3 regions of the Weizmannia sp. FSL K6-0777 genome follow, and region 2 is predicted to be linked to each of the others. Evidence: predicted binding sites of a transcription regulator. Region 2 holds the regulator's gene; each other region holds the start of a gene.

The links. Region 2 encodes LexA, which represses DNA repair genes until DNA is damaged. Its sites were predicted from a motif close to CGAACATATGTTCG; they were not measured.
Positions count from the first base shown of each region.
Region 1: NST70_RS04345 (DNA repair exonuclease) is a predicted target of LexA. The motif match lies at 5,118-5,131, and genes of this name have one in related genera.
Region 3: NST70_RS08895 (DNA polymerase IV) is a predicted target of LexA. The motif match lies at 8,451-8,464, and genes of this name have one in related genera.

Region 1 covers NZ_CP151971.1:962,228-972,888, reverse strand. The annotation lists gene yhaM (3'-5' exoribonuclease YhaM) at 1-608, opposite strand, end outside; gene NST70_RS04350 (AAA family ATPase) at 820-3,807, opposite strand; gene NST70_RS04345 (DNA repair exonuclease) at 3,804-5,075, opposite strand; gene NST70_RS04340 (TIGR03943 family protein) at 5,197-6,051, opposite strand; gene NST70_RS04335 (permease) at 6,064-6,993, opposite strand; gene NST70_RS04330 (TerC family protein) at 7,188-7,967, shown strand; gene NST70_RS04325 (YhzD family protein) at 8,028-8,213, opposite strand; gene NST70_RS04320 (enoyl-CoA hydratase) at 8,218-9,000, opposite strand; gene NST70_RS04315 (Cof-type HAD-IIB family hydrolase) at 9,143-10,009, opposite strand; gene NST70_RS04310 (YlbF family regulator) at 10,127-10,474, opposite strand.
Region 2 covers NZ_CP151971.1:1,762,343-1,773,003, reverse strand. The annotation lists gene NST70_RS08280 (dynamin family protein) at 1-1,195, shown strand, start outside; gene NST70_RS08275 (MerR family transcriptional regulator) at 1,288-1,677, shown strand; gene glnA (type I glutamate--ammonia ligase) at 1,747-3,084, shown strand; gene NST70_RS08265 (HIRAN domain-containing protein) at 3,686-4,666, opposite strand; gene NST70_RS08260 (hypothetical protein) at 4,900-5,610, opposite strand; gene NST70_RS08255 (helix-turn-helix transcriptional regulator) at 5,607-5,831, opposite strand; gene lexA (transcriptional repressor LexA) at 7,100-7,720, opposite strand; gene NST70_RS08245 (LysM peptidoglycan-binding domain-containing protein) at 7,928-8,266, shown strand; gene NST70_RS08240 (recombinase family protein) at 8,263-8,916, shown strand; gene NST70_RS08235 (DUF896 domain-containing protein) at 9,008-9,241, shown strand; gene tkt (transketolase) at 9,360-10,661, shown strand, end outside.
Region 3 covers NZ_CP151971.1:1,876,832-1,887,492, forward strand. The annotation lists gene NST70_RS08850 (NUDIX hydrolase) at 1-209, opposite strand, end outside; gene mciZ (Z-ring formation inhibitor MciZ) at 295-426, shown strand; gene NST70_RS08860 (aldo/keto reductase) at 496-1,407, shown strand; gene NST70_RS08865 (YqkE family protein) at 1,613-1,861, opposite strand; gene NST70_RS08870 (5-bromo-4-chloroindolyl phosphate hydrolysis family protein) at 2,191-2,841, shown strand; gene NST70_RS08875 (toxic anion resistance protein) at 2,838-4,046, shown strand; gene NST70_RS08880 (alpha/beta fold hydrolase) at 4,245-5,168, shown strand; gene NST70_RS08885 (LysM peptidoglycan-binding domain-containing protein) at 5,243-6,652, shown strand; gene NST70_RS08890 (YolD-like family protein) at 6,803-7,144, opposite strand; gene NST70_RS08895 (DNA polymerase IV) at 7,141-8,376, opposite strand; gene NST70_RS08900 (SDR family oxidoreductase) at 8,528-9,325, opposite strand; gene proC (pyrroline-5-carboxylate reductase) at 9,826-10,653, shown strand.

The sequences.
Region 1 (10,661 bases), 800 kb from region 2:
CCGGACAGTTCTTGCACCTTTCCCAAATCATGCAAAATGACACCGGCATACAACAAATCCCGGTCGAGTGAAGGATAAAGGCCCGCGATTGCCTTGGCAAGGTCGAGCATGGAGACAACATGGTACGCCAGCCCCGATACGAATTCGTGATGGTTTTTCGTTGCAGCTGGATAGACAAGGAACCGCTTCTGGTATTTTTTCAGCAGATGCCGGGTCAGCCTCTGGATATTTGGATTTTTCATATCAAAAATGTACTGGGTGATTTTCCCCATCATTTCTTCCTGCGATAACGGGGCCGTTTCGATAAAATCGGAAATCCGGACACCGTCCCCCGGTTGTGCCGGATGGATCTGGCGGATTTTCAGCTGCAGCCGCCCGCGGTAATTTAAAATGTCCCCAGTTACTTTTACAATCGTCTCCGGTTTATATGTTTGTTCGTCCTGTTCGGTCGCATCCCAGAGTTTTGCTTCGATATCCCCGGTCCGGTCCTGCAAAATCAATGTTAAAAACGGTTTGCCGTTGCTCGCAATTCCTTTTGTTGCGTGTTTGATGAGCAAAAACGCGTCAAACTGTTCGCCCACCTCATAGTAGAGTAGCCCTTTTGCCATAATAATCCTCCGATCTAACCCCTGATTGATTTGTCTTAAAGTATACCATAATCCGGCCGGAATCCGCTTTTGATCTAAACCGGCTTTGCTTGTGCGTTTCACCGCCGTGTTGAAATTAGGAAAAAGACGACTACGGCCAGGACAAACTGGTTTACTGCTTGTGCATTTCACCACCGTGTCGAAATACAGACATTCGGCCCGCCCCTCTTATTTACGGCTGAATACGGCTGATGTTTCCAGAACCTGTCAGCTCTTGACCGTGTATAGCCCCCAAGGTTTTCACCTCATGGCCTTTAAAAAACCGGAGCATCGGCTGCTGGCATGTAAAAAGCAGCACCTGCCTCGATTCGCTCACCTGGTCGAGCAAGCGGGCCATTTTCTCTGTCCGGTAAATATCAAAATTAACAAAACCGTCATCAATGACAACCGGGGACGGGAATTCTCCGCCGAGCGCCTCCGCAAGGGAAAAACGCAAAGCAATATACAGCTGTTCCGCCGTTGCCTGGCTCAGCTCATTTGCAGCAAACAGCACATCATCACGCCGTTTAACGTAAAAACGGCCATCCTCCCCGCCCATATGGAGGGAGACATACGATCCGTTTGTTAAAGATTGCAAATACGCTTCGGCTTTATTCAGGACTTGCGGAAAGCGGGTTTCCCGGAGCCGCTTCATCATGCCGGAAAGCAAACGTTTCGCCGTGGCAAACCGTGCCCATTCGAAAGCTTCTTCCCGGAAATCTGAAAGCGCGCTGTAATATTCATGCAGTTTTTCGGTAAACGTCCCGCCTTTTTCCAGCCTGTCCAGTTCAAACCGGATTTCCGCCGCTTCTTTTCTCATACTGCGAAGCGCGTTCGCCTTTTCCGCAATTTTCTCTTCCAGCTTTTGCTTTTCCTGCTCAAATATGGATACATCTTCTATCCTTTCGAGCCGTTCTAGGTCTTCCCGGCTGATCCGTAAATCTATGATTTCGAGCTGACCGGTCAACTTTTCGTATTGCTGAAAAAGGCTACCGGCTTTCCGGAAATCTTCCTCATTCGCGGCACCGGCAAGGGCAAAAAGTTTTTTAATCTCCTTATCTGTTGCTTCCGCTTCCGATTCAAGCAGCTGCAATTGTTCTTCCAGCTCGGCACATTTCTTTTCCCATTCCTGCAGGCGGATTTTTCTTTCCTGTTGTTCCGCACACGCCTGCTGCAACAGCAAGATACCCTCCTGGCGTAATGGCCAGTTGACGTGGAGCCGGGACCACAGGTTTTCCATCCTTTCTGCAAATGCCGACTGAGAGGCGGAAAGCTGCGCCAGTTTCTTTTCGATACGCGACCGCTCGCGCAATTTCCCGCTTAAGTCCGTCAAAAGTTGGAACGCATCGGGCAGCTGTCCGGGCCGGAAGCCATCACCCAATTGCAAAGTTTGCCTGAAATGGCTGATTTCTGCCAGCAGCTGTCTTTCTTCCGCTTCCAGACGCTGCTTCCGGTTTTGCATTTGCCGGCCGTTCTGTTCGCCTTCCTCAAGCTTCAGAATGAGCTGTTTCCAGTTTTCGCGCAGCTGTTTCTGCCGTTCATATTCATGCCAATCCGTGTCCCCGTCTTTCCAATTCCGCAGCTCTTTTTCCTCTTCCTCCAGTTCCTGTTCGAGCGCTCGGATTTCTTCTTCAAACGGGTTCCGCTTTCCCTTCAAAGCATGGTAGCCTGACACGGTTGCACCAAGCACAAAAACGCCCAGAAACAGGTATTGCCCTGTGAGCAAACTCCACACGCCGGCCATCAGAAACAATAATGCAAGGCCGAAAAACAGGACGGGGGGCTTCCGGGCTTCATTTGCCATTTTTTTCATGCGGGAAAGCTGCTGTTTCCCGCGCCTGATATCGGCTTCAAGCAATGATTTTTTTTCCTTTTCCTGCCGCTTTGCCGATAAATCGCGAAAAGCCTCTTCGGATACGAGCTCTTTTTCCAAAAGTGCGCATTGCTGCTCAACAGCATTCATCCGAGCCCGCAAGTCCTCAAGCTGTGCCTGTAAAGCATCGTTACGGGAACGGTGATGGTCATACGCCTTGATGAGGGTGCTGAGCCTTTCTTTTGCCGCAATGCTTAAGTCAAGCTGCGGTACTTTTTCAACTTGCGATGTCGTAAGATGCAGCATTCCCGATAATTCGGCGATTTGGCTGTTCAGGATTTCGCGTTCAGACTGGAGGCGCTCTGCTTCCGCCTGCCACCCGCGGTATTGCGGCCAGTCATCGAGCAGCTTTTTAATCTCCCCTTCATGCCGGACGAAAAGCGGATCCGGCTGCTCTCCTTCCATTTTTTCTACCAGTACCTGTTTTTGTTTTTTAACAGCTGACAGGCGCCCGGTAGAAGCGCGCCATTCCGACATCAGCGCGTCAAGGCGCCGGATTCCGTCAGCGGGAAAGCGGACGGGACCGATTTCCGCCAGCTGCAGTTTGATATGCTTTCTTTCTGCATAAAGCGGCCAAAGGCTTGTGAGATGTTCATACTGCTGAACCGTTCCCCTTAAGGCTTCCAGCTCCGCCTCCGCTTCTTCCTGTGCTGCTTCAATCGTTGCCAGCCGGGCTTTCCATTCGCCATAACGGCCGTTTTCCGCTTTCAGGTGATTCAGTTCTTTTTCCATGGCCTGAAGTTTCCTGAGTTGCACGTTCAAGACCGGTTTCCGCCCGTTCGGTTTAAAACGCGCCTCCATTTCCTTTTCGAGTTCCCGTTCCGCCGAAAGCAGCGCATCCGTCCCGATTGTCCCTGCAGCAAATAAAAAGCGGCTAAAATCATCGCCTGTTAATTTGCGGATTTCCTGGAGGCTTTGCAGATTAAAAGAATAAATGGACTGGAACATTTGCCGGTTCAGCCCGTTTAAAACTTGTGCAAGTACCTCTTCGCCGCCTGTTCTGCCATCTGCAAAAGTGACGGACACTTCTCCGGCTGCTCTTCCTTTTATCCGTTCCACCGTTATTTTTCCGTCTTTTTCTGTTTCGAGGACAAGCCTCCCGCCGTACACCGGTGAAAATTTTGGCTCATAGTGCTGCCCGTTTTGCTGTCTTGAAGGAAACCCGAATAAAACGGCTTCGATAAAAGCCATGAAGGTTGATTTGCCGGCTTCGTTTTCCCCGTAAATGACCTGCAGATCCGAAAGATTTTCCATATGAAAATCAACAAGCCGGCCAAAACCGTAAATATGGACCTCCCGTATTTTCATCGTTTCCCCCTGCCTTTCAACTTCTCAAAAACAGCCGCTTCCGCTTCCAACAGAAGCCGCTGCTTTTCATCTCCGCCCAAGTCCAGGTAGCGGCCCGCAACCATATGGCTGTACAACGGGGAGACCGCTTCATCTACTGTGGTTTCTCCCAATTGTGCCAGCGTTTTCTTCATTTCCTGCAAAATAAAGCCGTCATCCCGTGCGGAGATAAAGGCATCTTCAGGCAGTGTGATGCGGTGTACCCAGACAAAATTGCGGTCTGCTTCTTCGCCTTCCTGTAGCACTTCCATCAGTTCGCCGTTTTTCACTTTTCCAAGCGCTTCATCATCGAGCAGATCCGGATCTTTTATATCCAATTGCAAAAATACGCCCTGTGCCTCTTTCCTTTCTTCTTCAAGGGCATTGCGGCAAACTGTGTACAGACGATTAAAATCATTTGCGCCTTTTACGGAAACGGTACGTTTTTCCCATAAAATGTCCGCCGTCTCATAGAATGCGGTATGCGTACCAAGCGGATCCATTTCGGTAACCATACAGCCTTTCGGACCCGTTTCTTTCCGGTTTCTCCCCTGAATATTCCCGGGATAAATGATATAGGGATGCGTATGTAAAATCTGCTGCTTGTGGATATGGCCAAGCGCCCAGTAATCCATCCCTTTTTCCAGCAAATCCTGCAAGGCAAAAGGCGCATAAGGCTGGTGCATTTTCGTCCCGCCTTCAAGGTAACCGTGCAACATGCCGATGTGAAAATCAGCATCTCCTGTTTTCCTGTATTCATCCGTTTTGTTCTCCAGCACGTGCCGCTTCGGGTAACTGAACCCGTACACATGGACTTTCGACCCGTTTTTAGCTGTAAAAGATTTGGCTTCAACACGCTCGGAAAATATCCGGACATTTGCGGGCATGTCCAATTTTGTCCATGACCCGCTTAGATGGTCGTGATTGCCATGCAGCACAAATACGGAAATGCCAGCCTCTTGGAGCCGCTCAAACTGCTTCTTCAGCCTCACCTGGGCTTTCAGGCTGCGGTCTTCCCCGTCGTATAAATCCCCGCATATCAGCAGGAAATCCGCTTCTTTTTCAATTGTAAGGTCACATAGATTTTTAAATGCCCGGAAAGTGCTCTCCTTTACCCGTTCAAACAGCGCCGGCGGAAGCTTGCGGAGCCCCGCAAACGGACTGTCAAGGTGCAGGTCGGCCGCATGGACAAAGCGAATCCTTTTCAACGACATCCCTCTTTCGTAAAAAAATAACCGGCATTTTTCCATTTTTTGTGAAATCCAACCTGTTCGTAATCAAACGCATTTCATAGAATATATGTTCTATCTTCATTATAAAAGGTTTGGCACGTTCAGGCAACAAAAAAATGGCTGAACATGCCAAACCTTTTTAATTGTATTGCCGGTATACGTATGGATCTTTCGGCTCGCTGCTTTTATGGTAACTTGTTACTTTTAAATACGGGATATTCTCTTTAAACGGCGTATAGTACGTCGTATCCAGTTTCCCTTCAACCTCAATCCATGTATTTTCTTTCACGTTTGCCATATTGTCCGGAAAATCAACGAGCATCCCGTATACGCCGGCATCGGCAATGCAGTGGATAATGCCGAACCGGAGCACAAACAGCTGATTCGCTTTAATATCATCCGTCCGGTAGACAAACCCTTTAATTGCCACTTTTTTGCCGATAAAATTCCCCGGATAATTATAAATCGTTTCAAGCCCGTGGAAATAATGGTCATCATCGAGGACGATGCTTTGCAATTTACTGTACTTTTTCAAATCCGAACTTTCCATTTCTGTATACTGGTCCTTATCATAGTAAAGGCTGGAATTCGGCCGTAAAATCTGGTGATTGGCATATTGGTCCTTGTCATTGTCAATCATAGAAAAGTGGAAGCCCTTTGCTTTGACAACGGTGGAATTCAAGGTGGCCACCGGAAGAAAAATGCCCGTTACAACCGGGATTAAAATCATGCCGTACGTAAACATTTTTTTGTACCATGTATTTTCATCCGTTTCATGCGAATGGCCGTGGTGGGCGGCGTGATGATGGTCATGCACCTCGTTTCCCGCCCTGACCCATTTCACGAGCTGGTACAAACATAAAAAACCCATCGCAAAAATCATGGAAAACGACAAATACGCATACTTCATATTAATATATTTGCTAATATCTCCTGTCGCGTGCAGCTTCATAAAAAAATACGCGAAGCCGAACAAAACTATAAATCGCAACATTTTAAACACCTTCTATATCAAGAATGCACCCGTAAACACAAAAACGATAATCAGCCCGATCATCGAAAAGACAAATTTTCTTTTAAAGGAATGCATCATCATGAGCAGATTTTTTATATCCACCATCGCGCCAAATACTAAAAACGCAAGGATGGCCGACGTCCCGAACATCCCGTTGAAAGACGAAGCAATGAAGGCATCCGCCTCGGAACAGATCGACATAATAAAAGCAAGCAGCATCATAATTAGAATCGCCGCCATTTTTGTCTGCCCGAGCGACAGCAGCGTGCTCGTCCGGAAGAAGGTCTGCATTGCGGCAGAAATCAGGCCGCCAAACACGAGAAACTTCCCGACGGAAAAAAACTCATCAATCGCATGGTCGATCGTACCGGTGATTTTTTGCAGAAAATTCGGTTTATCATGTGCTTCGTGGTCATGCCCGTGGTGGTGCAATTTGGCCTCCACAAATTCGCGAAGCTGGTTTTCGGAAAAAAAATATGAAATCGCAATCGCGGTTAAAACAGCAGTAAAAATCGCCAGTCCGCAGCGAAGCAGTGCCATTTTCCAGGAATCGCCAAACGCGACAAACGTAGAAAAAATGACAACCGGGTTGATAATCGGCCCCGTCAGCATAAAAGCGATGGCGGCAGAAAGCGGGACATTTTTCCGGACAAGCCTTTCCGTAATCGGGACAATGCCGCATTCACAGGCTGGAAAAAGCGCGCCCATCCCGGTGCCGAACGCAATGGATAAAAAGCGGTTTTTCGGCATAACTTTTGCAATCATTTCCTCAGTGACAAACATCTGGATCACCGCTGAAATGAACACACCCAGCACAATAAAAGGCAACGCCTCGATGATAATGCTGATAAAAATGGTATTCATTTGCAATAAGGACTGGACCATAACGGCATATCGCACTCCTTTTTCTATCACACTCACAAAAAACTCTCCCAATAAGGATACTATAAGTCTTCATTGGCGTAAATGAAGAAAACCAGGAAATGGCGGGTAAGCAGGGAAACGATGGAAAAAAATGATTTCCAATTTGATGAAATCGATGCGATTCTATTACTTTTCGGATCGGACTGTGTTATGATAGTGTCAAATGAACTAGTATTGAGAACGTGAAGGGAATGAAGCAATTGCCGGTATCTATATTTGACTTTGGGTTGGTTGTTTCTGCCGGAGCTTTTGTTGCGCTGCTTAAGATCATTATGATCGATATCATTTTATCGGGCGACAATGCGGTTGTGATCGCCATGGCAACCCGGAAACTGCAGCGCGAACAACAAAACAAAGCGATTTTCTGGGGGACAGCCGGTGCGGTGATTTTAAGAATTCTGCTGGCAATGGCAATCGTTGCTTTGCTGAAAATTCCTTATGTAAATGTCATTGGCGGGCTTTTGCTTCTATGGATCGCATATAAAGTGCTCGGCGGCGGAGATGAAAATGTCCACGTCAGAGCAAAAAATGGGCTGCTGGTTTCGATTGGTACGATTATTATGGCTGATGCGATTATGAGCCTTGACAATGTAGTGGCGCTGGCCGGTGCTTCAAACGGACATATCGGCATGATTGCGCTCGGCGTTGCCATCAGTATTCCGGTCATGATCTTCGGTTCAAAGATGATTGTAAAAGCGATGAACCGTTACAGCTGGATTGCCTATGTCGGGTCCGCCATCCTCGCCTGGACGGCAGCAGAAATGCTCTTTAAAGATGAACAAATCCTGAAATGGTTGAATATCTCACACGGGCCGGTAACATATACGATCGGCGGCATTCTTACGGTTTTGGTGTTGTTCCTTGGCTGGCTTTCGAACCGTAGGGCGGCGGTAAAGCAGGTTAAGCAAGTAAAACGGGATATAAAAAAGGACGTAAAGCAGGATGTGCAGCAGCGTGTCCATATCCATTAATGGCAAGCGCATGCGCCGTTCCCATTAAATGAACCCGGGCTAGGTTGGCCCGGGTTCTTTTTAGCGGTGGAACAAAATCAGTTTTCCTTCAGGGGATACGCAACGGTGCGTTTTCTCATCGACGCCTTTTTCTTTTAAAAGCGCCTCCCCTTTTTTCTTCGCTTCCGTATCATCCTGTGCTTCAAAACCTTCATCGAGAATCTTTTCTCCTGTCGGTTCAAAGGCAGTCAGTTTATAGTCGCGCATGTTTTCACTCCCCTTTGAATTGCGGCGCCCGCTTCTCTACAAAAGCGCGGATGCCTTCCTTGTGGTCTTTCGTCTGGCGCATTTTCCACTGTGCATGTTTTTCCAGTTCCAATGATTTATTGAAATCAGGGCGGTTCAGTTCCGTATAGATTTTTTTCGTTTTGATCATCGCGAGGACCGGTTTTTTCTGCCATTCTGTAATTTTTTGGTCAACGGCAAGCGCAAGATCGAGCACGGCTTCATCGATAATGCCCATTTCGGCTGCCTCTTCAGCGGACATGACTTTTCCTTCCCAAATCACTTTTTTCGCCTTTTCCTGGCCGATCCGGCGCTGCAGCAAATAGTGGCCGCCACCGTCCGGCACAAGGCCGATCCCGATGAAGTTCATCGCGATTTTACTGTCCAAATCACTGATAATGGTATCACAGGCTAGGGCAAGGCTTAAGCCCAATCCTGCAGCAGCTCCATTAATCGCCGCAATGGTGAGTTTCGGCATGCCCACAAGAATGGAAACGGCTTCATTTATTTGGTTCATAAAAGAGGTGAACCCTTTCTCTTCTTCCATCGCCAGCATGGCTTTAATGTCCCCGCCTGCGGAGAATGCTTTGCCGTTTCCGGACAAGACGAGAATGTGAATGTCATCCTTCATCGCAATCGCTTTCAACGTGTCCGCCAGTTCCTTAATCATCTCCAAGTTCAGCGCATTCATTGCGTCCGGGCGGTTGAAATACAAATAGGCTGCCCCGTCTTTTTCCTCCACTTTGATCGTCTCATACGTTGAAATCACCGAGATCCCTCTCCCTTTGTTTTATTCTTCCTATTACTAGGATAGCGAAATATTCGGCAATTTCCAATACAAAATGACAGCTTTTTAAAAAATTCATCAAAAAAAAGAGGCTGCCGCCTAAAGCAAACAGCCCCTTCCATCCTTATTTCAGCAGTTTCATTTTTTTCAAAAAGTCGATTGGCTGCTGTTTCCGGAAATGCTCTTTTACCATATAAGACACCCCGTTTTCATTGTTAGAACGGGTCACCCAGTCTGACGCGTTTTTGACAGCGGGATGCGCATTTCCCATCGCAACGCCGAGCCCAGCCCACTCGACAAGCGGGAGATCATCAAGGCCCGAACCGATTACAACCACTTCCTCACGACGGATGTTCATCCGGTCGCATACATATAAAAGCCCGCGAAGCTTGGAAATACCAGCCGGCACAATATCCAGCTTCCCGTTTCCGCAAAAAATACAATCCACTTCATGGAACATATTGGTAATCGCTTTTTTAGCTGCCTGAATGTCCTCTCCGTCAGAAAAAATCACTTCGATTTTGGGCGGGGAAAGCGGCGTTTGTTCCAGTTTTGCCGATAAATCGTCCACATATTGTTCTGCATAAGAAAACGGATTGGACGTTTGATAAATGACTTTTCCCATCAACTTATTCGGATGCTTCACTCTGTTAGACAATGTAAACCGCTCGGAAACAAGGCGGATTTGGGCGTGAAACCCTTCCAAAAGGCGCACAAGGTCACGGGTGGCCTCTTCGCTGATCCTTCTGACAAAAATCGGTTTATCCAGTTCACTGGCAATATAAGCGCCCTGGTGCGTGATTAAGGAAGAATGCAGCTTCAGCCATTTGGCAATCCGGTGGGCCGAAGCGAAATTTTTTGACGTAATGAGCGTCACCGCAATGCCTTTTGCACCTGCATATTCGATTGCTTCTTTCGTTGTTTTGCCGAGCCGGCCGTTATCCTGCAGCAATGTTCCCTCAATATTTAACGCCAGCATTTTATAGATCATGGATGCTCCCCCTCTTCATGATGCTCCCGGCTGCCGGGCTGATTTCTCACACAGCCTGCTTTCTTTTACAGATGTATGAGAAAAAAGGGGGAAATAGAACTTTCCGGCTCCATTCTTCTATTTTCCGGCGTACAAATCTTCGACAGGCCTCATCAGCACCTGGTTGATTTCGCTGAGCAGATCGCTTAGCCGCTGTTCAGCGCCGATCAACTGCATAATGGCGGGATTTGACTGGACCGCTTGCATGGCAGCCTGCGCCTGTTTTTCATCTTCTTCTGTAACCGGAAGCCCCTGCATTTGTTTATCTTGCAAATTGAGTTGAAGCTGCCTGAAACGGTCAAACAATGCTCTCGCCTGGCCGTTTGACCGAACATTTTCGTACGCCTGCTTCAATGCAGCAAATTCATGGCTTTCCCGAATTCCTTTTTCAAGCATACGCGCGTACTCATTTAAATGGGATGGCATATAACTCCTCCTTATCAAATTTTATTCGTCACGGATGGTTTCACGGTTTTGACGCGTTACACAAGCAGCGGCCGGGCCGCCTGAAACCTGTCACAGAAATGCCGGAATACATAGGTTTCCTGTTTTCTCTTTCCTGCACGAAAAGCAGGATCAGGCCGGCCTTATGCCAACAATGCGCCGGAGCTTG
Region 2 (10,661 bases):
GCATACCGGCGTAGCATTTGAATATATTAAAGACTCGGATGCGGTTTTCTTCGTCACATACTACAACCATGCCTTCGCGCGCGCAGACAGGGAATTTCTCATCCAGCTCGGGCGGGTAAAAGAAGCATTTGAACTGGATAAGATGTTTTTTATTGTCAATGCGATTGATCTTGCCTCGTCCGGCGAAGAATATAAAGAAGTGATGGACTATGTCAGGGGTCAGCTGCTCCATTTCGGCATCCACAATCCGCGCCTTTATGGTGTATCAAGCCTGCTTGCGCTTTCGGGCAGGCGGGAGGAAGCGAAAATGGCCGAATTTGAAGCGGGCTTCCGCCAATTTCTCGACCATGATTTGCTGAATATGGTGCTTCAGTCTGCACAAAACGAGCTGGAACGCGGCCTTGCAATGGTGGATGCCGTGATCCGCGATGCCAATGAATCGATTGAAACAAAGAAAGCGAAACGGGAACTTCTCCGGAAACGGCGGGAAGAGGCAGAAGCCATTTTGAAAAATACAAAGCCGGCGTTTTTCACGGACAGCGTCATGCAGGAGCAGAAGGAGCTGCTCTATTACGTAAAACAGCGCGTTTTCTACCGCTTCGCCGACTTTTTCAAGGAAGCTTTTAATCCGGCAACGGTGAAGGCAGCGAAAGATTTGCCGGGCGCCCTTCAAGAGCTTGCAGAACTCGTTGGCTATGATTTTGCGCAGGAGATGCGGGCGACAAATGTAAGGCTTGAAGCCCATTGCCGGAAATTATTCACATCGCAAAGCGCGGAATGGAACAGGGAGATGAAACGTTTGCTTCCTGATTTGTCTGTCAGCACGTTTGAAGCGGGCGCACACGCTACGCCTGATTTTCCTGCGGCCTTTTCGGAAACGGATTTGGAACCGTTTGAAAAGGCATTCCGCCATTTTAAAAATGCGCGCACTTTTTTTGAAAAAGGGGGAAAAGCCGGCATGCAGGAAGAACTGCAGGCGATGTTTGAACCGCTTGCGCAGCAGTATCTTGACGTGCAAGGAGAAAAGCTTGCCGGTTCGTTCCGCTCATGGCTGGAGGAAGAGTTTGCGAAAATGCAATCGGAAGCTTTACTCGATATTGCCGAACAGTTCGATGCCCGTCTTGAAGCCCTTGAAGAAAGTGTGAACGTGGCAGAATGGATGGAAATCCGCGAAAAACTCGTTTTGCCTTCCTGAGGATAAAAAATGATGTGAGAAAATATAACATTTTGTTGACAAAAAAACTCACATGGAATATAGTAAAAATATAAAGAAAAGGAGCGTATAACATGGGTCGAAAAGAAATCCGCCGTTCGATGCCGCTTTTGCCGATCGGAACCGTTATGAAGCTAACAGATTTATCGGCCCGGCAGATCCGCTATTATGAAGAACACGAGCTGATTACACCGGCAAGAACGGAAGGCAATCGCCGCCTTTATTCTTTAAATGATGTCGACCGGCTTCTTGATATTAAAGATTTGCTGGATCAGGGGATCAATATTGCAGGCATCAAAAAAATCTTATTGATGAACGACCGCCGCGGAACCGGGCCGGTACTCGTCAAAAATCATGTAACGGATGAAGAAATCCGCAAACGGCTTCGCCAGGAACTGCTGCAGGCCGGCCGTTTTCAAAGACCGAGCCAGCGGTTGTCCGATGCGCCCCGGTTTTTCCATTAACATTGTTGAAAAGCTAGTTTTATAGCTTAGATATATACTTTTTATTGCCTAAAGGGAGGAATACTGTTCATGCCTAAGTTTACACGTGAAGATATTTTGAAAAATGCCGAAGAACAAAATGTGAAATTCATCCGCTTGCAGTTCACGGATATTTTGGGGACGATTAAAAACGTGGAAATCCCGCTCAGCCAGCTTGAAAAAGCGCTCGACAATAAAATCATGTTCGACGGCTCTTCGATTGAAGGGTTTGTCCGGATTGAAGAATCGGATATGTATCTGTATCCGGACTATGATACATGGGTCATTTTCCCGTGGACCGCTGAGAAAGGGAAAGTCGCCCGTCTGATTTGCGATATTTATAATCCGGACGGCACCCCGTTTGAAGGTGATCCGCGGAATAATTTGAAACGGGTATTGAAAGAAATGGAAGAACTTGGCTTCACGAGTTTTAATCTTGGGCCTGAACCGGAATTCTTCCTCTTCAAGCTGAATGAAAAAAATGAACCGACACTGGAGCTGAACGACAACGGCGGCTATTTTGACCTGGCGCCGACGGACCTTGGCGAAAACTGCCGGCGCGACATCGTATTGGAACTCGAGGAAATGGGCTTTGAAATTGAAGCGTCCCACCATGAAGTTGCACCCGGCCAGCACGAAATTGATTTTAAATATGCGGATGCAGTCAGGGCATGCGACAATATCCAGACCTTTAAACTGGTGGTCAAGACGATTGCACGCAAACATGGCCTGCATGCGACGTTTATGCCGAAACCGTTGTTTGGCGTGAACGGTTCCGGGATGCACACCAATCTTTCGCTTTTTAAAGGAAAAGAAAATGCATTCTATGACCCGAACGATGCAGAACTGCAGCTGAGCGATACGGCATACCAGTTCATTGCCGGCATTATGAAGCATGCTTCGAACTTTACGGCTGTCACGAATCCGACGGTGAACTCCTATAAACGGCTTGTGCCGGGTTATGAAGCGCCTTGTTATGTTGCCTGGTCCGCTCGCAACCGCAGCCCGCTCATGCGGATTCCGGCTTCCCGCGGTTTAAGCACGCGCGTTGAGGTGCGCAGCGTTGACCCGTCTGCCAATCCGTATCTCGCGCTCGCCGTCCTGTTAAAAGCAGGGCTTGACGGCATCGCGAACAAATTGCAGGCGCCGGAACCGGTCGACCGCAACATCTATGTCATGACGAAAGAAGAAAGAGAAGAAGCCGGCATTGTCGACCTCCCGGGCACACTGCTGCAGGCGCTGGAAAACTTAAAATCGGATGATGTAATGGTAGACGCCCTTGGCGATCACATTCTCGAACATTTCCTCGAAGCAAAAGAAATTGAATGGGATATGTTCCGCACACAAGTCCACCAATGGGAACGCGACCAGTATATCGAAATGTATTAAGCAAGAAACCCCTTGAAGCGTAAGGCTTTGAGGGGTTTCTGTATTTTGGTCAAATTGCTTTTTTTGGGTGGTGAATAATTAGTTGACCAAAATTTGACCAAAAAAATTTCAGTTTTTGATCCGGCTGTAATAGTCATCAAACTTTTCGATTTTCTCACGTTCGATTTTTTCCGAGATATGGCTGTATACATCAGATGTAATACTTTGTCAGATTCAATGAACATAAGAGCCTCCTTCTTTTTCCCTTTTTATGCTCACCCCTTTGGTTGGTTTGTCAAAAATAAGTTTGGTTGTCACAGCTTTTTCAAAAGTGTTGTGCATGGTAACATGTACAATTTCAACAGCGGCAGCCTTTACTTCTTCTTTTGAGTTGAAACCCTTCTTTGATTTTTCACGTTGCTTTTTCGTTATTGGTCCAAATAAGTTATTCGATATTCCCAGACGTCTGCTTGGAATTTTTTCGTTTATAGTCGTAAAAATTGAGATTCAAATTATTCACTTCGCCTTTTCCTCCCGACAAAATATTGTATAATTTAATTATAGAACCTGTGTTCCTTATGTGCTATAATAAAAAGCAAAAAAGCCCTCGCGTTTGCGGGGGCTACTCTTCTTCTTTCAAAGTCAATGTAATTTCTACTCCCAAAGTGAGCTCGTTAATTACAACAACGTCTTTATCCTTCTCAAAATCATAGTCAACTTTCTTTGTTTTTCCGCCCACAAAACTGGCCGTTACTTTGTCAATCAAATCATTATCCAGTAATTTACAGACCTGGACATTATATTCTTTCGGTACATATCCGATATGAAATTGCTTTTCGTTCAAATTGGCCATTACCTTTATGGCATTTTGGTCAAATTCATTGTCTGGCTCTTTTTCAAATGATACATAGTCCCCAAACATCACATCTTCAAATTCCGAAGCTTCAGCCATAAATTCCAAGATGTCTTTATTTGTCCATCCACCGTACGACTCAACATCTTGCTCTTTTGCAATCTCGCGGGCAATCCGACGCAAAAGAGGTTGAATTTCCTTACCTTTATCATTTTCAAATGTCACCCCGGAAACATTAAAGGTGATGCTTTTCTTTTTAGGCGGCTGAGGTTTGGGCTCGGGTTTTTGAACTATTTCTGGCTGTTCTTGAATTACTGGATCCGGTAGCGGTTCGGGTGTCAGCCTCTTAACAACTGGCGGTTCAACTTCTGTTTTTTCTTCCTCTGCAGGCGAGGCTGGTGGCTCTTCAATCGCTGCAGCTGCCGGGATGATACTCCTCACTTCTTTTTCTTTGCTTTTCACCATTCTTTTATATTGTTTAAATTCCGATTTCATAACTCTAAACTTTTCCCCAGTTGCAACGTTTTTCACCAAGCATGTTTTGGTGCATGCTTCTTTAATTGTGAGGTAAATCAGCAGAAGCCAAAGTGACAAAGTAAATGTGGGCAGTATTAATAAAAACGCGGCAATCGTCAGTCCAATATCAACGCCGGAGTTCAACCTTCTTAACACCAGGCGTTTACCGGCTGCAGCCTCCGCCTGTTGCATCTGCTGCATCCTTTGCAGTGACGCGATTGTGTCAAAGCTCATTTTCATCATCCTCCTAGTAAATCGTCAACCTTACATCTAAGCGGCTTTGCCAATTTAAAAGCCTTTTCCACTGTAGAGTATGACCGTCAACTTATTCAGTTTGATAACTGTGTCGGCGATATATCCAATTCTTTTGCTGTGTACTTTTTCCTATATCCTGCAGTGTCAATGTGTTCCCAGATCCGGCTTTTCATCAGCTCACCAAACGCCTCACGTTTGCAGGGGGCTATAAATTATTTCACCAAAACTGCATTGTAAATTTTCCAATTATAATTTAAATCGTAATCCCCTCGAGACGTTAAATTTCCACGTACTGTAATTTTTTCTCCTTGCTTTATATTTTTGAATTGGGACGGATCTTTATATTTCGCAACAAAACAATAAAATAATTTTTTCTTGTCCCCTAATTCGCCCCAAGTTTCTCCGTTATAATCGTCATTTCCATAAACAAATACTTCACTGGTTCCTGCATGTTCGACTGTTCCAGTCCAAGTTACCTTTTTACCATATATTTGTTTATCCCATACCGCTGTTTTATTGCCACCCAATTTTTTATATTCGTTAACAAATTTCATAAAGTCGTTACTTTCCAGTGCTGCTACTGTACTTTCGCCAATATTTTCATTAGTCTTGTTAGCTTCCTTTTTTGGAGTTGGTTCTTCAGCAGTTGTGGCAGTTGCTACCTTATCCTTGATTTGCTTTGAGGCCTCCTTTTTCTCGGCATTTTCTTTTGGAGCGGTCGAAACGTTTTTTACAGTTTTCTTATCGGTGGCTTTTTCCCCCGTATTGTTGCTTGGGATAGCAAGCCCCGCGATAAAAAACACAAGAGATATTAAAAATACTGTCAATCCGTGTTTTTTCTTTTTAGTAACCCGCCCCAAAATCATTAAAACGATACTGACTATTATGCCGGCGGTTCCAATTAGCCCCAGAAATGCACTCATTTGTTTTCCTCCTTTTTCCTATATATGTCCTCAAATTTTACGTTTAAGAGCTCGCAAAGTTTTAGGAGCTGCGGAACAGATGGATATGTTTTTCCCGTGCACCAATTAGATAAGGTATTTGCGGAAATCCCAAATTTATTACAAATATCTTTGCGATCGATTCCTGACTGCTTAATCCATGCTCCCAATAAAACTATAACATTATCATCCTTCAATCTCATCACCCATTGTATGTAATTCGATACAAGTTTATTATTTACCTTTACAAATTTCTTTCAGAAAATCATAAGTTATTTTGTATGGACAAGATATATTTCCACCTTCCCGATCGTTGCTTTATCAAATGCCGCTGGAGAAGGTAGTTCGGGAATATTCCAGATCCACGCGTAGCGATGCTTTGTGGGTCGTTTTGGAACTTCTTGATTTTAGCAACAAATTACTCCGTAATTTACAAAGGAGTGTTGCAGATGAAGGGAGGAGTGGGCGGGATCGCGACAAAAGCATACTTGGCAAAAAATGGTTTGTCAAATGATGACTCGGATTAAATAAAGGAGATTTTTTCGCTGATCGGGGTAAACGTCAAAGATGGCAAACAAACGTACACTACACAGCTAGTCAAAAAACGGGATTACGAATGGGGCACGGAATACCGGTGTCGGATACCATTGGCAGAAGTTTCGAGGACTATGTTGTCAAACAAAGAGCTTGGAAGCTGGTCTGGTGAGTCGTCGGATGAAACTGTAGATCAAAGATCTGAAAAACCTTAAATTAGACCGGGCAGTGATTAAACAGCTCAAAAGTATATTTGCGAAAAAAATGACCGCCAAAAAGGAAATCGGAATGTATTATGACGGTTTGCTAAAAATCCGGGTGTATAAGCAGCCGTTGTCACTCAAAATTCTATGGTCAACGGACTGTTTAAAACCGGGAACCTGGTCCGTGCTTATTGGTCAAAATCATGCCGAAAATTGTACCACGACTTCGACATGCGGAAACACCTTATTTTAGCCAGAACAACGGGTTTTGGAAAATCTGTCATCATGAAATCCCTCATCACAAGCCTAATTTTACAAAAACCGGATGATGTGGAGTTTTCGCTCATCGATCTCACAGGCGGGCCCGCATTCGCCAGGTTTAAGAACTGAGGGAAAGTCATTAATTTTGGGAGCAATAGCGAAGAAGTGGCTACCATATTGAATTGTTTTGAATTGATTTTCTTCTATTTTATATGTTCCGCACACAAGTCCACCAATGGGAACGCGACCAGTATATTGAAATGTATTAAGAAAGAAACCCCTTGAAGCGTAAGGCTTTGAGGGGTTTTTGTTTATCGGGCATTTTTGCGGCGAACGCCCAATGCCCATTAATTTCCCCGATTTTTCCTCCGAAAATAGATTGAATGCCCAGAAATCCGTGCCACAGGTATGTTTGCTATCAAACGCGCATATACTCTATTAAAAAAGAAGCAGCCGAAACTGCTTCTTTTTGATCAGTGCACCATTTGCCTGTACAGCCCGATGACAACGCCGAGAATGGTGACGTTTTTCAATATGATCGGTTCCATTGTCTGGTTTTCAGGCTGCAATCGGAAGTAGTCTTTTTCCTTGAAAAATCTTTTTACTGTCGCTTCATTTTCATCTGTCATAGCGACCACGATATCCCCGTTGTTTGCCGTCTGCTGGGAGCGGACAATCACATAATCGCCGTTTAAAATCCCGGCATCCACCATGCTGTCCCCTTCAATTTCCAGCATGTAGACGGACTCGTCAGACGGGACAAGATGTTCTGGAAGCGGAAAATACTCTTCAATATTTTCTACAGCTGTAATCGGTATGCCTGCTGTTACTTTTCCGACAATAGGCACATTGACAACATTTTGGGCTGGTATTTCTTCATCATGGTCCAAAATTTCAATCGCTCTCGGCTTTGTAGGGTCGCGCCTGATCAGCCCCTTGCTTTCAAGCCTTGCGAGATGGCCATGAACAGTTGAGCTGGAAGCAAGCCCGACTGCCTGGCCAATTTCCCGCACGGAAGGGGGATAACCTTTTGTTTTTACTTCATGCTTGATGAAATCAAGTATCGCCTGTTGCCGTTTTGATAGTTTTGCCATTCTATTCACCTCGTCACAGTTTTGTTTGGCACCCGCGCTGCGTATGGGGACGCTTACGGGAGGAATGCCATTATTTGCTATTATTATATCACATTGCAGCAGATAAAACAAACGTAAGTTCGAAAAAAATGTTGACGAAAAACAGGCGTTCGTTTTATAATAGAACTGGTGATTGGACGAACGAATATTCGCGGGAGGAAGATGGAGATGTCACGATTATGGAAAAAGTATAACTATGTTATGATTTTAGCAGGGCTTACGCTTGTTTTCGGATTTTTCATGATTGGAAGTCTGCGGGATCCATCCCCACACTATATCAAAATCAGCGTCACAGAGGGCGAGACGCTTTGGAACATCGCCGGACAGTATGCGGAAAAGGGCAAAATGTCGAGGGAAGCATTTATCAGCTGGGTTGAGCGTCATAATGATATTGACGGCAACATGATCAAAGCCGGCGAAAAAATTGTCATTCCGGTAGAAAAAAATGAATTCAGCGATGATAAAAGGGAACTTGCGATGAAATCACAACGGGAGACGAAAAAATGAAAGTTGTTTTATATTGCAGAGTAAGCACGGAAAAAGAAAGCCAGGAAACTTCCTTGGCGAGGCAGCGGGAAGAGCTGGTGAAGCTTTCGGATTCCCACGGTTTTCAAGTGTCCGGGGTGATCTGTGACCGGGCAAGCGGCTATGACCTGGACAGGCCCGGCATCCTTGATCTTCTTGATACGATTGAAAATGAAAAGATTGACGCCGTACTGGTGCAGGATGAAACACGGATCGGAAGAGGAAACGCAAAAATTGCATTGCTTCATTTTTTATATAAAAGAGGGGTTAAAGTATATTGTTATGCGCAAAACGGAGAATTGGAGCTTTCGGAATCCGATTCAATGGTACTGAAAATTGTCAGCATGGTTGAAGAGTATCAGCGAAAGCTGCATAACTTAAAAATTAAAAGGGGAATGGAGCGTGCAGTCAAAAACGGCTACCGCCCGGAAAAAAATTTAAAAGGGAAGCGGAATCCGGACGGCAGGGAGCGAAAGGAAGTGCCTGTTGAAGAAATTATCCGCCTGCGGGATAACGGCTTGACTTTTCAGGAAATTGCTGCGACAATGCGCGGTTTCGGCTACCAAGTTTCAAAAGCAACCGTCCACCGGCGTTACAGGGAATATATGGAGGAAACGGGGCATGATAAATAGTACCAAAACCGGTTTCACGGGTGCGCTTTCGTTGCAGACGAGTCCATATTTTAGTAAGATGGCATCAATCACGGATAAAAGGAGAGAAAATATGCTTTCAAAAGAAAAAATGGCAAGGATTAACGAATTGGCGAAAAAAGCGAAAACCGGTGCCCTGACAAGTGAAGAAGCAAAGGAACAGTCAAAATTGCGAAGCGAGTATTTGCAGGCGTTCCGCTCTTCATTCAGAAAAACGATTGAAAATGTCCGTGTGCTTGACCCGGCTGGCCAGGACGTTACCCCTGAAAAAATTAAGCAAATCCAAACAAAAAGAAAGCTGCACTAAAAAGGAAACCATTCTGCTTTTTTCTTACAAAATCCATACAAAATGGTAAAAGAGTTGTGTTATGGGTTTCACTTGCCTTAATATAGAGTTGTAACCCATGAAGAAAGGATGTTAACAGATGTTTGATAAAACGGACGAACTGGCAGTCACAACAATTCGAACTTTGTCCATTGACGCCATTGAAAAAGCAAAATCCGGTCATCCGGGGCTTCCGATGGGGGCTGCACCAATGGCATACACCCTCTGGACAAGATATTTGAACCATAATCCGGAAAACCCGCACTGGTTTAACCGGGACCGTTTCGTATTATCCGCAGGGCATGGTTCCATGCTGCTCTATAGCCTGCTCCATTTATCCGGTTATGCATTAAGCATGGATGATATTAAAAATTTCCGGCAATATGGAAGCAAAACCCCGGGTCATCCGGAATACGGGCATACGGAAGGCGTGGAAGCAACGACCGGTCCGCTCGGGCAGGGGATTGCCATGTCAGTCGGAATGGCGATGGCAGAACGGCATCTGGCGGCTGTATACAATAAAGAAAATTTCCCTGTCATTGACCATTATACATATGCTTTATGCGGAGATGGCGACTTAATGGAAGGCGTATCTGCCGAAGCTGCTTCATTGGCGGGACACTTAAAATTGGGACGTCTCATTGTATTGTACGATTCCAATGACATTTCCCTTGACGGCGACTTAAATAAGGCCTTTTCCGAAAGTGTTGCCGACCGGTTTAAAGCATACGGCTGGCAGTATTTGCGGGTTGAAGACGGGAATGATATGGCACAGGTCGCAAAAGCGATCGAGGAAGCAAAGGCGGATACAAGTCGGCCGACACTCATTGAAGTGAAAACGATCATCGGTTACGGTTCTCCAAACAAATCCGGGAAATCGGCTGCCCACGGCGCCCCGCTCGGAGAAGATGAACTGAAACTAACGAAAGAAGCGTATAAATGGACATTTGAAGAAGACTTCTATGTTCCGGATGAAGTTTACGCACGGTTCCGTGAATTGGTTGTGGAAAATGGCGTGAAAAAGGAACAGGAGTGGGCGTCCCTGTTTGAGGCCTATGAAAAACAATACCCGCAGCTTGCGGCTGAACTAAAACAGGCGATAAAAGGCGGGCTGCCGGATGGATGGGACAAGGACATTCCGGTCTATGAAGAAGGCAAAACCCTTGCCAGCCGTGCGGCAAGCGGGGAAGTGCTAAATGCCGTCTCCAAACATTTGCCGTCTTTGTTCGGGGGATCTGCAGACCTTGCCGGATCCAACAATACGCGGCTGAAAGAAGACAAGGACTATATGCCGGATGCCTATGAAGGGCGCAATATTTGGTTCGGTGTCCGCGAATTTGCGATGGGCGCAGCCATGAACGGTATGGCGCTTCATGGTGGTGTCCATGTATACGGCGGCACG
Region 3 (10,661 bases), 110 kb from region 2:
GCGCGTTCAGCCGCTTTCCGGTATTGTTCCACCATCACCACTTTATGCTCATTTGTGACCGCAAGCACACAGACGGCGCCGGGGTGCTTAATAATCTCACGTTTCGACGTTTTTCCGTCCGGCAGTTCAACTTCCAAGACTTGCACGTGCAAAATTTTGCCGTTGAAAATTTCTTCCGTCTTCAATGTTTTCTCTTCGTATTTATGCATGTTACCCGGCTCCTTTTGTTCTTCATCTAAAACTGACGCATATATTTTACCATAAAAAACAGACCGTTCCGGGAGGGAAAGCTTGATGATCATCATCGTCCATCCGAAAGGCATCCTTATGAAAGGAAAAGCATGGGAAATTCGCGACCGGCTGAAAACATACCGCAAACAATATAAAACGGTCGCCGAATGGGTTGCAAAAACAGCTTCTTCATAAAGGTTCTGTCCTCATATTTGTATTTTTCCCCGCCCCTTCTATACAATAAAAAAAAGGAGGCAGGAAAACATGGAAAAAAACCGGTTGGGAAATTCAGATTTATATGTTTCAAAGCTCGGGCTCGGCTGCATGTCGCTCGGTACGGATCCGAAAAAAGCACGGGTCGTCATTGAATCCGCACTTGAAGCAGGCATCAACTATTTTGACACGGCCGATCTTTATGACCACGGGGTGAATGAAAAACTGGTCGCAGAAGCGCTTAAAACTGTGCGCGATGAAGTCGTCATTGCCACAAAAGCCGGAAACCGCTGGAATGAAGACGGCAAAACGTGGCGCTGGGATGCTTCCAAAGCTTACATAAAAGAAGCGGCAAAACAAAGCCTGAAACGACTCGGCACGGACTATATCGATTTGTACCAGCTGCACGGCGGCACGATCGAAGACCCGATAGACGAAACGATCGAAGCGTTTGAGGAATTAAAGGCAGAAGGCATCATCCGCGCTTACGGCATTTCTTCCATCCGCCCGAACGTGATCCGCGAATATGTGAAAAAGTCATCCATTGCAAGCGTCATGATGCAGTACAGCCTGCTTGACCGGCGGCCGGAAGAGACCATCACGACGCTTTTAGGCGAAAACGGCATCAGCATTGTCGCAAGAGGCCCGGTCGCAAAAGGGATTTTAAGCGGGCTGCCGGAAAAGATTCCAGCAGACGGTTATCTTGATACCGGTTATGAAGAAATTGTCGCCCTTCTTGAGAAAATCAAAAATACGCTTTTAACCGGCGGGCGGACGATGCTTGAACTTGCACTTCAATATGATCTCGCCTGCCCTCCAGTTGCCGCCGTGGTTGCCGGCGCCAGTTCCCCGGACCAGGTGCGCGCCAATGCAAAAGCCGTAAACGCTGCGCCACTTACACCGGAGGAGCACCGGCTTCTGCGCGAGCTCACCAAACAAAACCGATACGAAGCGCATCGGTAATCTGTTTTCAGCAAAGAATGCACCGCGTTCTTTGCTTTTTTGTTTATTTTTTCACCTTGTTCCAACAGCCCTTTCCCGGTTATGCCGGAAACCATCCCGTTTTCCCCCGTGCAAAGGAAGGATTTAAACGGCAAATGGAAATCAGGGCGTAATCAATCGTACAGGCAGTTGTGTCAAGGCGACTGCCTGTACCATTGCCATCTTTTTAGCCTTTATATCGTTTCCAGTCCAAATCGGATTCTTCCAGCAGTTCCGCAAACGATTTGTTCCGCTCGCGCTGCTTCCGTTCTTCTCTTTTTCGTTCTTCTTCCGCCCTCTTTTTTTCTACTTCCACTGCCGCAAGTTCCTGCTTTGCCTGTTTCAATTTTTCGAGCACATCTTTTTGCAGCGCATCCTTCAGCTGCACTTTCTCATCCTGTTTTCCTTTTTGTTGTGCCTGTCTCTTTTTTGCCATTTGCTGCCGTTTGCAAAAAGCCCGCATGCCTCGAGTGCAGCCGGGGGCATCTTACAAACGGCCTTCACCGCCCTTCTTCTATCATCTTTTTTCATTATAATATATTTACCAATGCTTCATCATCCCTCAGGAGGTCCGTTCATGAGCGACCCGGCTCCCAGACTGAAAAATATTTTCCGGAAGCTGCTTTCTCTCTTTAAATCCATGCGCGATCTCTGGTATAGTAGCGTTAAAGAAGAAATTTGCAAGGTTTTCGAATCTTTTCAGGGCTGCTTTTCGTATAAGACGTATGGCCGAATCAACCAAGATCGTGATCAGGGGTGTCGATTATGAAATTTTTTATGGGTACGGTGATTCGCACCGTGATAACCATTTCTAGCGTTATCCTTCTCTTTCTCGTCATTTATTTTTCATCCGGCCATCTGTTCTGGCTGTCGCTTTTGCTTTCGCTTGTCGGCGGCTTTCTGATCAACCGGCTTGTGAAGTGGCAAATGTTGCGGGGTTTTCTGAAAGCGCAGCAGCTAACGCGGAAAGATTATCAATATATCCGGAAAAACCTGAAAGAAGCGGACGAAAAAATCAGGCGATTGCAAAAAACCTTTTTATCCGTTCGTTCCATTAGCACGTTCAAACTTTTTTACGATATGAATAAAGTAATCAGGAAAATACAGGCACTGGTCAAAAGAGAGCCGAAACGTTTCTATCAGGCTGAATCTTTTTATTTTTACCATTTGGATTCCATGACGGAGCTTGCGGAAAAATATGCCCTCCTGCAATCCCAGCCTGTAAAAAACAAAGAAATGGCCGTGCAAATCCGGGAAACGGAAGAAACGTTAAAACAATTGGGACGCGAAACAGAGAAAGATCTGTACCATATGCTGTCAACGGATATGGATGAGCTCGATTACGAACTGGCATACGCCAGGCACACCATCGAACGCAAATCCCCTTCCCGGCATGAAAGGAGTGCAAAAAAATGAACGCAGACAAAGAACTTTGGCAGGAACCAACAGGCGGCGGGCTGGATGATCTGCTTGCCGATCCGTTCGGCACGCGTGACGCCATGCTGCCGGATGAGGGACAGAAAGCGGAGCCTGTCACTGAAACGAAACCATCACGCCTTGTGGACATGCTGCCGGAGGAAAACCGGCAAAAAGCATACGAACTCGCAAAGCAAATTGACCCTTCAAACCACCAGGCCGTCATTTTATATGGCACACAGGCGCAATCGAAGCTGCTAAATTTCTCACATGCCATGCTTGACCAAGTCCAGAAAAAAGATATCGGGGAAATCGGCGATATTTTAAATGATTTGATGAAAAAACTTGAGCAGGTGAATCCCGAAGAACTTGTCCCAGAAAAGAAAAACTTCTTTTCCCGCATGTTCGGCAAAATTTCCAATTCGGTGCAGGAACTGCTTTCAAAATACCAGAAAACAAGCGCGCAGATCGATCGCATCAGCGTGAAGCTCGATCTCTCGAAAAAGACGTTGCTGAAAGATATCCAGCTGCTCGAACAGCTGTATGAAAAAAACAAAGATTATTTCCATGCGCTTAATATTTATATTGCAGCCGGCGAGCTTAAGCTTGAGGAACTGAACACAAAAACGATTCCTGAAATGAGGAAAAAAGCAGAAGCAACCGGCGACCAGATGGCCTTCCAGGAAGTCAACGACATGATCCAGTTTGCCGACCGGCTTGAAAAACGGCTGCACGACTTAAAATTAAGCCGGCAAATCACGATCCAAAGCGCGCCGCAAATCCGACTGATTCAAAACACAAATCAGACGCTGGCTGAAAAAATCCAGTCCTCTATTATGACGGCGATCCCGCTATGGAAAAACCAGATCGCGATTGCCCTGACGCTCATCCGCCAGCGCCATGCGGTCGAAGCGCAAAAACAAGTGTCCAAAACGACCAATGAACTTCTGTTGCGCAATGCCGAAATGCTGAAATCGAACACGATCGAAACGGCGCAGGAAAATGAGCGCGGCCTTGTCGACATTGAAACGTTGAAAAAAACGCAGGAAAGCCTGATTTCAACGCTCGAAGAAACGCTGCGCATCCAGCAGGAAGGAAGAGCCCGGCGGTTCCAGGCCGAACAGGAACTGGCGACGATGGAAAACGAACTGAAACAAAAACTAATGAACTTGAAAGGACCGGGGCCGGATGCCGGGGCGTCCTGACCAAAACGGGCAAAACGGCAACAGACCGGGCCGGCGGACGGAAAGCCTGCTGCCGCTTTCAAACAAAGATCCATCCGGAAAAGCGGCAGGAGCCTGAAAATAAAACCGGCGCAACCGGAAACTTGCGCCGGTTTTTTCTTTCCGCTTATTAAAGCGCATCCGGCATCCTTTTTTACTTCAACATGCGGAGGGATTTTGATGAAAAAATGGTTTTCCCTGCCCGCCACGGCGGCGGCGCTTGCTGCAGGCGGGCTCGGCTTTTACATGTCAGAGCGGGTGATGCATATCCGAAAAAAAGACGACAGCCTCGTCATAAGCCGAGAAGTGGCCGCGAAAAGGCTGGATCTTAAAGCGTACGAATCATTGCCGAAAGAGGAAGTTTTGATTCCGTCCCCATTCGGTTACAAGCTCAAATCGGTTTTTGTGAAACCGTTCCCCGAGTCGAAAAAATGGATGATTTTTTGCCATGGCGTGACGGAAAACAAAATGAATTCCGTTAAATATATGAACCTGTTCCTGAAGCGGGGCTTTAACGCTGTCCTCTACGACCACCGCCGCCACGGGGAATCCGGCGGCAGTACAACGAGCTACGGGTACTATGAAAAGCATGACTTAAAAGCGGTGGTGGATGAACTTCTCAGGCGCGAAGGGGACGGCATCTTTTTCGGGATTCACGGCGAATCAATGGGCGCCGCCACGCTCCTGCTGTATGCCGGCGAGCTTTGCGGCCGCGCCGATTTTTACATCGCCGACTGCCCGTTTTCCTCGTTCCGGGCGCAATTGATCCGGGAATTTACGCGGGAAACGCGGCTGCCCGGAAAATGGTTTTTTCCGCTTGCCGATTTTTTTGTCCGCATCCGCGACGGCTACTCGCTCCGCCGTGTGTCGCCGATTGATGTAGTCGGCCGGATCAAACAGCCGGTCCTCTTTATCCACAGCGCCAAGGACGACTACATTCTGCCCGGGATGACCAAAGCGCTTTATGAAAAGAAAAAAGGGCCGAAACAGCTGTTTATTGCCGAAAACGGCGCCCACGCCCAGTCGCTCAACTTAAACCGCGAACAGTATGAACAGGTGATTGACGAATTTCTTGAAAAAATGGCGGCGTCCCGTAAGCTTTAATGCCATTTTTTGCGAACGTCCGCCCATGTTGCTGAATATGGTATAGGAGCCTATCAAAACAGGGAGTGTCCATGATGGAAATCTATACCGTACAGCAAGGCGATACCCTTTGGCGGATTGCAAACCGCCTCGATGCCGATCTTGCCCAGCTCTTTTTGGCAAACGGGCTAACTGCATCATCCCCGCTCGTCCCCGGCCAGGCGCTTGTCATTCCTGACCGGTTCTTTCAGTACATCGTCCAGGAAGGGGACCAGCTCGGCACAATCGCCGCACGCCTCGGCGTTTTGGCCCAAGCGCTTATAAACGCCAACCAGCTCCGCAATCCCGCCTCGCTTTTTCCGGGGCAGGTGCTTTTTATCCCCTACCGGAACCATACGGTAAAACAGGGTGAAACTTTGTACGGCATTGTCCGTACTTACGGGGCGGACATGGGGGCCATTATGCAGGCGAACCGGCTTCCCGGCACGGCTCTTTCCGCCGGCCAGGTGCTGCGTATACCCGCACCCCGCCGCCCTGTGAAAGAAGTCAATGCCTATACAACCGGGTTCGGCGCTGCGGGCACCGCTGAAGTTTACCAGCTTGGGCCTTATTTTACGTACTTGTCCCCTTTCCGTCATACGTTCCGTGAAGATGGCAGCCTGACGCCGCTCAACGACCGCTCCGTCCTTCAGGCAGCGGAAGCAAACGGTGTCCTTCCGCTTTTAATCCTGGCCAATTTCACCTCGGAAGGATTCAGCTCCGATCTGGCTGCCCGGCTGCTTCGCAATGAAGCATTGCAGGAAACTTTGATCAGCAATCTTCTCGCCACGATACGGCAAAAAGGGTACCGGGGCGTCAATTTTGATTTTGAATATGTGTATCCGGAAGACCGCGACCGTTATACGGCGTTTCTCAGGCGCGTCGCCCGCCGGTTCCGCCCGGAAGGCCTGCTCGTCTCGACTGCGCTTGCGCCGAAAATTTCCGGCACGCAGCCGGGCCTGCTTTACGAAGCCCACGATTACGGCGCACACGGGGCCATCGTTGATTTTGTCATTTTGATGACGTATGAATGGGGATGGGCCGGCGGCAGGCCGCGGGCCATCGCCCCGATTCCTGAAGTGAGGCGTGTCCTTGATTATGCCGTTACCGTCATTCCGCGGAATAAGATTATGATGGGGGCGCCGCTTTACGGACGTGACTGGAGAATCCCGTGGCGCGCAGGCACAACGGCGCGCACGATCAGCCCGCATGAAGCCCTTTCCTTGGCGGCACGGTACGGGGCTGACATCCGCTACCACCCGACCGACCAGGCGCCTTATTTCCGTTACACTGATGCATCAGGCCAGCAGCATGAAGTCTGGTTTGAAGATGCGCGCAGCATGCGGGCAAAAATCAATTTGCTAAACGAATACGGGCTGCGCGGAATCAGCTACTGGGTGCTCGGCAACCCGTTTCCCGAAAACTGGGTCGTGCAGCAGGCACTCATTCAGGCAAGAAAACGGTAATCCGCAACAAAGCGTACGGATGCCCTAAGATTGATTTCATGAATGCTGCTTCTTGCTGCAACAGGATGCGTCCAAACCGCCAGTGCTGCATTTTTCTGCATCGCCCGTACGAAAATCCATCCGGCAGGCTTTTTCAGGCTTGCCGGTTTTTCATGCCCGTTCCACTTCTGTCACCGCGGAAAGTTTGATCGATATCCGCTCCCCTGTCTCCCCTGCCAGCTCCAGCTTTTTTTCGAGCGGCCGGAATTTTGTAATGGTACCGGTGGCGGTAAAGAAATTTCCCGCTTCAAAGAAACGGACCGTAACCGGCACGCGCAGCCGGCAGGCAGATATGAGCATATGGTTCATCTCTTCAAGCTGCTGCTCATCGAGTTCGGGCTTTGCCTGTTTTTCCTGTTCTTTCTGCCATTTTAAAAGTGCCTGCTTATGCTCGGGCAAAAACATGCGTGACCCTTCCCAAAGTTTGTTACCGCGCTGCAGGTATCCGCTCATTTGTAATGCCCTCCTATCTTTTTGGCACGTTCAAGCGCCTGGCCGGCATCAAGCAGCGACACGGCGCGGATGACGGCGCCGGAACCGTATTTCTGCTTGATGCGGTCGACCGCATACCCAATCTTTCTTTCCCCTTCCCTGTTTTCAAACAGATCAAGCTGCCGGATATCATCCCGCGACAGGCGCGACAGCCCGACGCTGATACGGCGGACCGGATTTCCGTCCCAAAACGAAAGAAACAGCCGGCACGCCGCCCGGTAAACGTCCATTGTCCCGTTTGTCGGCGCCAGAAGCGTCATCTGGCGGTGAAAGCCGGACGGATGGGCATAATCCGCCCCCTGGCAGCCGACCGAAACACAAGCGCCCATGACGCCTGAAGTACGCGCCCGGAAACAGACTTCCTCGCAAAGTTCAAGAAGGGCAACTTTGATTTCATGCTCAAAATCGGCGTAGTCGCGCGGCAGCGTCATCGCATGCCCGATCGCTTTCTGTCCGACGTGCGATTCTTTCGAGACGGGCGACTCATCAATGCCGTTTGCCGTCTCCCACAGTACCTGGCCGCCAATCCCCCACCGTTTTTTTAAAACAGAAAGTGGAAAGCAGGCAAGCGCACCGATTGTATAAATGCCGAGCCGCTTCAGATGCTGCTCCATCCGGCTGCCGACACCGAACATCCTGCCAACCGGCAAAGGCCATAAATGCGTTTTGAGATGATGGTGATCCAGTTCAAAAATGCCGGTTTTGTTTTTCTTCGCAAAATGGTCGCACGCCATTTTGGCCAGCACTTTGTTCGGCCCGATCCCGCAGCGGGCATACACGCCGGTTTCTTCCATGATGTCCCGCTGGATTTGCGCGGCGATCTCGCGCGGCTCTCCGAACAGTCGCCTGCTGCCCGTTACATCCATGAACTGCTCGTCAACGGAATACGGTTCAACCATATCCGTATAGCGGGCAAGAATCGAAGAAATCTGCACCGATACATCGAGATAGCGCTGCATGCGCGGCCGAACAATAACGGCATCCGGGCAGAGCTGCTGCGCTTCCCACAGGCGGAGCGCATTCTTCACGCCGCGCTTTTTCGCGAGCGGGCAGGCAGCGAGCACCACCCCGGACCGGCGCGCCGGATCCCCCGATACGATTACGGGTTTATCCCTGTACGCCGGATGATCGGCTTTTTCCACACTTGCATAAAAAGACTGCATATCGACGAGAAAAATCACACGCTGGCTCATCTTTCAACCCCTCTTACCTTAGAAACTAAGCAAACAACACGAACTATAGTTCTTATTCTATTCCTCATTATAAACGAATATACGTTCTTTCGCCAATTGTTTTTTTAGGCAGAGGGGTTATATTTTTCCAAAACGCGCATCACACCGGCTGCTATTTTTTAAAGAAAGCCTGCCGTCCGAGCCTTTCCACAAGCCCGGGGAAAAGCGCATGGATGGTAGCGGATGCATTCATCCATTTTGGCGCATTGATTTCACGCCGATTTACAAGCATCGTATCCGTTATTTTTTCTGCAAGTTTTTCGGGATCCAGCATCCATTTTTCAATATTTTTCCGGTAGGTGCCGGACCGGTCGGCGATGTCGAAAAAACCGGTTGCAACCGGGCCGGGATGAACGGCTGTCACATAGACGCCAAAGCGCGCCATTTCCATGCGGAGGCTGTCCGTAAAGCCGCGCACTGCAAACTTGCTGGCCGCATAGACGCTTGATTTTGGGGTCGCCATTTTGGCCGCCTGGGAAGCGATATTGATAATATGGCCGGCACGGTTTTTTTGCATATGCGGGACGACCGCTTTGGTGCAGGCAATGAGCCCGATGACATTGACATCAAACATCCCCCTGACATCCTCCATGCGGATATCCTGCACTTCATCAAAAACGCCGAAACCGGCATTGTTCACGAGCACATCAATCTGGCCACAGCGGTTGTAAATCGATTCAAAAACAGCAGGAATTTTGCCGTGCTCCGCTACATCGCAGCGAACGGTCAGACACGAAACCTGGTAAGCTGCTTCGATCTCCGCCTTGATTTTTTCAAGCTTGCCGAGGCTTCTGGCGAGCAGAACAAGGTTAGCCTCGTTTTTGGCGGCGGCAAAGGCGATTTTTTCCCCGAGGCCGCCGGAAGCGCCGGTAATCACGATCGTTTTCTTCCGGATCCGTTTATTTGCCATGTTTCCATCTTCTCCCTCTATCTTGAAAATTTTCATTCCTCCACTGGTGCCATTTGCCGCGGCATGGATGCCTATTCTGAAAAATGGTGCCGGCCGATTTTCATGCTTCCTCCCGTGCCGCGTTCATTGCGGCAGCACGCCTGGTACCATTTTAAAATGGCCGGGCACGGATTTTTTATCTGAAAATTCACGGAATCACTCTTGACAACTCCCCGATTTTTCTTCATAATAAGTAATACCATTTTGATAAGCGACCGGCTGTGACCAGGACCAGTAAGCCGGGCATGATGCAAGAGAGCGGGGTTCTCAGGCTGGAAAACTCCGCCATCCGCTGCCCGGCCGAACCTGCCTGTGAGCTGTTTGGCAAAACCAAACCGGATGAAAACCGTTAACCAAATGAGGTGTAGGATCGAATTCCTGCAATAAAGGTGGTACCGCGGAACATGCCCTTTCGTCCTTTACGGATGAAGGGGTTTTTTACTTTGAAGGGAGGCATTTGCATGAAAATATCATTTATTGGCGCCGGGTCCATGGCTGAAGCGATGATCATTGGCATGCTTGAAAAAAGAATCGTAAAAGCCTGGGACATCCGCGCCCATAACCGCACGAACAAGAAAAGGCTCCGCACATTGGAACAGAAATACGGCATCCGGGCTGCAGACGGCCTCGACCAGCTTTTCGAAGGCCCGGACGCGGTCATCTTAGCCGTAAAACCGAAAGATGCCCCAGATGTGCTCGAATCGGTCCGTCCGCTCATATCTCCGGACACCCTGCTCGTTTCGGTAGCGGCCGGCATCACCATTCCGTTTATCGAAAACAAGATTGGCCGGCATATTCCCGTTGCGCGCGCAATGCCGAACACATCGGCGAAAGTCGGGCTGTCGGCAACCGGCATTGCCTTTAACGCCGCTGCGACAAAACAGCACCGGCACCGGGCGTTTGCCATATTTTCGGCTGTCGGCATGACTACGGCCGTAAAAGAAGAACAGCTCGATGCTGTAACAGGGCTTTCGGGAAGCGGACCGGCGTATATTTATTATATCGCCGAAGCGCTCCAGCAGTCAGCTGCAGAAATCGGGCTCGACGCACAAACGGCAAAACAATTTATCCTCCAGACGATCATCGGCGCAGCAGAAATGCTGAAAACTTCAGCCGAACCGCCGGAAGCGCTCCGGAAAGCTGTCACAAGCCCGAACGGCACCACAGAAGCCGCGATCCGCGTCCTTGACGAACGCGAGGTCAAACAAGCTTTCATTGACTGTGTAAAAGCAGCTGCAAAGCGAGCAAATGAGTTATCGAACGCAGGGAAAGAACCCGCAAGAGAATAACCGGCAAT